DNA from 2 places in the Pantoea sp. X-Soil-TKNS-1211 genome. Region 2 is predicted to be linked to the other one. Evidence: predicted binding sites of a transcription regulator. Region 2 holds the regulator's gene; the other holds the start of a gene.

Region 1 (2,408 bases), 1.0 Mb from region 2:
GGCGTAATTGAGCGTCAAATTGTGCGCTGCGCTGTTGCATGCTTCCTCCCGGCAAATTGTGGCGCATTATACGCATTCACTGATTTGCATCAAGCAGAAATCGCACGTGAAGTAATCGTTTGCTTCGTGAGCTTTTACGGCTGGCCCAGAGTGGCAACCATGACTGCCTTAATGGTATGCATGCGGTTTTCTGCCTGGTCAAACACAATGCTGTGCGCCGATTCAAACACTTCATTGCTGACTTCCATGCCGTCGCTCAGGCCATACTGTTCGGCCATCTGACGTCCCAGCGTGGTTTGATCATCATGGAATGCAGGCAGGCAGTGCAGGAATTTCACCTGTGGGTTGCCGGTCAGCGCCAGCATCGCACTGTTCACCTGGTATGGGCGCAACAGCGCGATACGATCGGACCACACTGATTTGTCTTCTCCCATCGAGACCCACACGTCAGTGTAGATGAAATCGGCACTCTGCACGCCGGCGGCAATATCTTCGGTCAGCGTGATTTTTCCGCCGGTTTTCTGGGCTGCGATCTGGCACTGCTCCACCAGTTGTTCTTCCGGCCAGCAGCCTTTCGGTGCCACCAGGCGCAGATCCAGTCCGACCATAGCAGCCGCTTCCAGCATGCTGTTGCCCATGTTATTGCGCGCGTCACCAACGTACACCAGCGTCATCTGGTTCAGCGATTTTTGCGGCAGATGTTCCTGCATGGTGAGCAGATCCGCCAGCAGTTGGGTGGGATGGAATTCGGTGGTCAGACCGTTCCACACCGGCACACCGGCATGCTCTGCCAGGGTTTCCACCAGTGCCTGGCCGTAGCCGCGATATTGAATACCGTCATACATGCGTCCCAGCACACGCGCGGTGTCTTTCATCGATTCTTTATGACCGATCTGGCTGCCACTTGGGCCGAGGTAAGTGACGTTAGCACCCTGATCGTAAGCGGCAACTTCGAAAGAGCAACGGGTACGGGTCGAGTCTTTTTCGAAGATGAGCGCGATGTTTTTACCTTTCAGGTACTGTGTTTCGCTGGCGTTTTTCTTTGCGTGTTTTAATTCACCGGCCAGTTTTAACAGGTAATCAATTTCTGCTGGGGTGAAGTCCAGCAATCTCAGGAAATGGCGTTGGTTCAGCTGACTCATACAGCGCTCCGTGTGGACATCATAAATGAATTAAAATTCAATCTAACCGGATGAATATGCATTTTCAACCCCGGCGTTAAGAAACTTTCTGTTTTGAGTAGTGGCGCGCGAGGCAGTGTGGGAAAATAATTGCATTCATTGCCGAACATTTTGAGGACATCCCTATGGCATACGAAGCATTGCTGGAAGAACAACGCGAAGAGACGCGGTTGATCATTGATGAATTACTGGAAGATGGCAGCGATCCGGATGCGCTGTACACTATTGAGCATCATCTTTCCTGCAACAATTTTGACTCGCTGGAAAAAGCGGCGGTGGATGCCTTCAAGCTGGGCTACGAAGTCACCGAACCGGAAGAGTTGGAACTGGAAGATGGTAGCACGGTGATGTGTGTCGACATCCTGAGCGAAGCCGCGCTGAAACCCGAGCTGATTGATGCTCAGGTGGAGCAACTGGTGAACCTGGCGGGCAAATACAACGTCGATTACGATGGCTGGGGCACCTACTTCGAAGACCCGGACGCGGAAGACGAAGATGACGACGGCGACTTCATTGATGATGAAGACGACGGTGTGCGTCACTAAGCATGAACGGGCGGCAACTTTGCTGCCCGTATTTTTTCCCCGCAGATAAAGACATTCATGAATTACGCCTCACTATTAGCACCTATCTATCAGTTTCTGCATTGCCGCACACCGCAGGCGTGGATCGATGAAGCGCGCAAGCCAGAAAACCTGACGCTGCTACTCACCGATCATATGGTCTGTGAGTTGAAAGCGGCGCAAACCGCCGTCTGGCTGATTCGTAAATATGTGGCTGATAAGCCCAGTGGTGATGCCATCCTCGCGTGGCTGACACCCTACGAAGATTTTATTTTTGGTGAAGATCACGACAGCAACTTCATCAACGCCCATAAAAATCTGACCAAAAGCATCATCGTGCGTAACGAGCTGCCGTGGGCGGATGATCTGGTGGAAAAGATGGTGCTGCTGATTAAAGAAGAGTTGCACCATTTTTATCAGGTTTGGGAAATCATGCAGGCGCGCGGTTTACCGTATCGCAAAATCACCGCCAGCCGTTACGCCAAAGGGTTGCTGCGTGAAGTCACCACCCATGAGCCGGATACGCTGGTGGATAAGCTGATTTGTGGTGCTTACATCGAGGCGCGTTCTTGTGAACGTTTTGCCAGCCTGGCACCGTATCTGGATGAGCAACTGGAGAAGTTTTATATCTCGCTGCTGCGTTCTGAAGCGCGTCATTATCAGG
Region 2 (2,408 bases):
TACGTTTGGTGAGGTCCAGAACTTCCTGCTCACTGAAACTCACGCCTTTGACTTGCGACAGCAGCGGCAGAATGGTGACGCCAGAATGTCCCCCGACAACCGGCACCTCAATCTCGCCCGGTTGTTTCCCCTTTAACGCCGCTACAAAGGTGTTGCCACGAATAATATCCAGCGTGGTGACACCAAACAGGCGGTTCTTGTCATACGCCCCGGCTTTCTTCAACACTTCAGCCGCAATCGCCACCGTGGTGTTAACCGGGTTGGTGATCACGCCAATCAAGGCCCTGGGCGCGGTACTCGCCACCTGCTCAATCAGGTTGCGCACAATACCGGCGTTAACGTTAAACAGGTCGGCGCGATCCATACCAGGTTTACGTGCCACTCCGGCGGAAATCAGCACCACATCGGCTCCTTTCAGCGCGGGCGTGGCATCTTCACCACTGAAACCCTCAACTTTTACGGCGGTAGGAATATGGCTGAGATCCACCGCCACTCCCGGCGTAACCGGAGCGATGTCATAAAGCGAAAGGGCTGAACCTGCGGGTAATTGGGTCTTGAGCAACAGTGCTAGCGCCTGGCCAATACCACCAGCGGCACCGAGAACGGCAACTTTCATCCTGGACTCCTTATTAAGGTGGGGCAGAGATCTGCCGGGTTTCCATCGGGTTACGAGTTTAATCAACTTCTCAGGCGATAGCGACAAAACCTGTCGCGCAAACACTGACGCCGCAATTCGGCTCCCGAGACATCCACACTTCAGAAGTCGCCTGAATGATCATAGGTCGCAGCCAGAAGACAGGGGTCGGCAATGATCAATCATTTTGTTGTTACCACTTCAATAATATAACAACATTGCAACCTTCGCTTTTGCGCGCCACACCGCGATTTTGGCGTAGCGGTAAATCTCTGTTATGATCGCCGCCCTCGCAGACCTCCCCCCGGCGAAATCCTCACCTGTTTATTGCATAAAAATTCATTTAAATGCATAATAATTTATCTGCATGGGCCTGTTGCCCGACGCATCCCTCTTTTTATCGGTAACCTATGCGAAACCCATCTAAGCAAGACGACCTGGTTAAGGCGTTCAAAGCCCTGTTGAAAGAAGAGAAATTCAGCTCTCAGGGTGAAATTGTGCAGGCGTTACAGGAAGACGGCTTCGAGAACATCAATCAGTCAAAAGTTTCTCGTATGCTTACCAAGTTCGGTGCGGTGCGCACGCGTAACGCGAAAATGGAGATGGTGTACTGCCTTCCAGCCGAACTGGGCGTGCCGACTACCACCAGCCCGCTGAAAAATCTGGTGCTGGATATCGACTACAACGATGCGCTGGTGGTGATTCATACCAGTCCTGGTGCCGCACAGCTTATCGCCCGCCTGCTGGATTCACTGGGTAAAGCCGAAGGCATTCTCGGTACTATTGCCGGGGATGACACCATCTTTATTACCCCTGCACGCACGTTCACCGTTAAGCAACTCCATGACGCTGTGCTGATGTTATTCGAACAAGAGCTATAAAACCCTGCCTGTTACCGGCAGATTACCTGCCGGTAACAACTCCCCCATTCGCCCTTCCAGGCACCACGCTTAATGTAAAATCCACCAGAAACAAGGTATTAAACATATTCCTGTCCGTTCTCACGCCCTGATGTAATTGGTAGGACCTTTTACCCTGCTTAACCTTTCGCGCTATTTTACACTGCTTTACATACCAACATCAGCCATAAAAGCCACTCCTTATGTATCAGCCAGCGAGATCAACCGAGATATTTCGCACAGAAAGATAAAATGACATAGGCCGTTGTTTTTACATGCAATTAACAGGCATTGGGCAGAAACCAGGCGGTTTTTATAACACTCAGTTATTAAAAGTTGTCATAAGGACAAAGAATAACAACCAAACATTATTAGCAGAATATTAATTTCATGGGTGATTAGATCTATACTTCTTTTCGTGATGCAAATCACACCAAACAAAAAGAGAAAAACAGACGACGAGGAAATAATCATGAAAGTTAAAACTACTATCGCAACCCTGAGCATTCTATCTGCCCTGTCATTTGGCGCTTTCGCCGCAGATTCCATTAACGCCGACCAGGCAATGAATCTGCAACCGGCCGGCACCATCAGTGTCAGCGGCACGGCTGGTTCGCCGATGGATATCCATCAGCAACTGAGCGAAAAAGCAGATCAGCAAGGTGCTAAAGCTTATCGCGTTATCGAAGCGCGTAATGACAACACCTACCACGCGACTGCTGAACTTTATAAATAAGTTCGCCGAAACAAGACGCAATGTGAACGACAACCCATTTGAGACGCGATTGCGCTCAGGTTGTCCACCCAAATTCAGGAGAGTGAATCATGAAAACTAAATTATCTATCGCAGTTCTGAGCCTGGCCTCTGTTCTTTC

What was found. Region 2 encodes ArgR, which controls arginine synthesis, uptake and breakdown. Its sites were predicted from a motif close to ANTGAATAAAAATACANT; they were not measured.
Region 1: argF (ornithine carbamoyltransferase) is a predicted target of ArgR. The motif match lies at 1,167-1,184, and genes of this name have one in related genera.

What each region holds. Positions count from the first base shown of each region.
Region 1 is NZ_AP035953.1:628,230-630,637, forward strand. Features, by position in the region: gene argF (ornithine carbamoyltransferase) at 135-1,142, opposite strand; gene rraB (ribonuclease E inhibitor RraB) at 1,307-1,726, shown strand; gene miaE (tRNA isopentenyl-2-thiomethyl-A-37 hydroxylase MiaE) at 1,784-2,408, shown strand, end outside.
Region 2 is NZ_AP035953.1:3,929,660-3,932,067, forward strand. Features, by position in the region: gene mdh (malate dehydrogenase) at 1-616, opposite strand, end outside; gene argR (transcriptional regulator ArgR) at 1,045-1,515, shown strand; gene yhcN (peroxide/acid stress response protein YhcN) at 2,006-2,269, shown strand; gene AC6I8W_RS18480 (YdgH/BhsA/McbA-like domain containing protein) at 2,359-2,408, shown strand, end outside.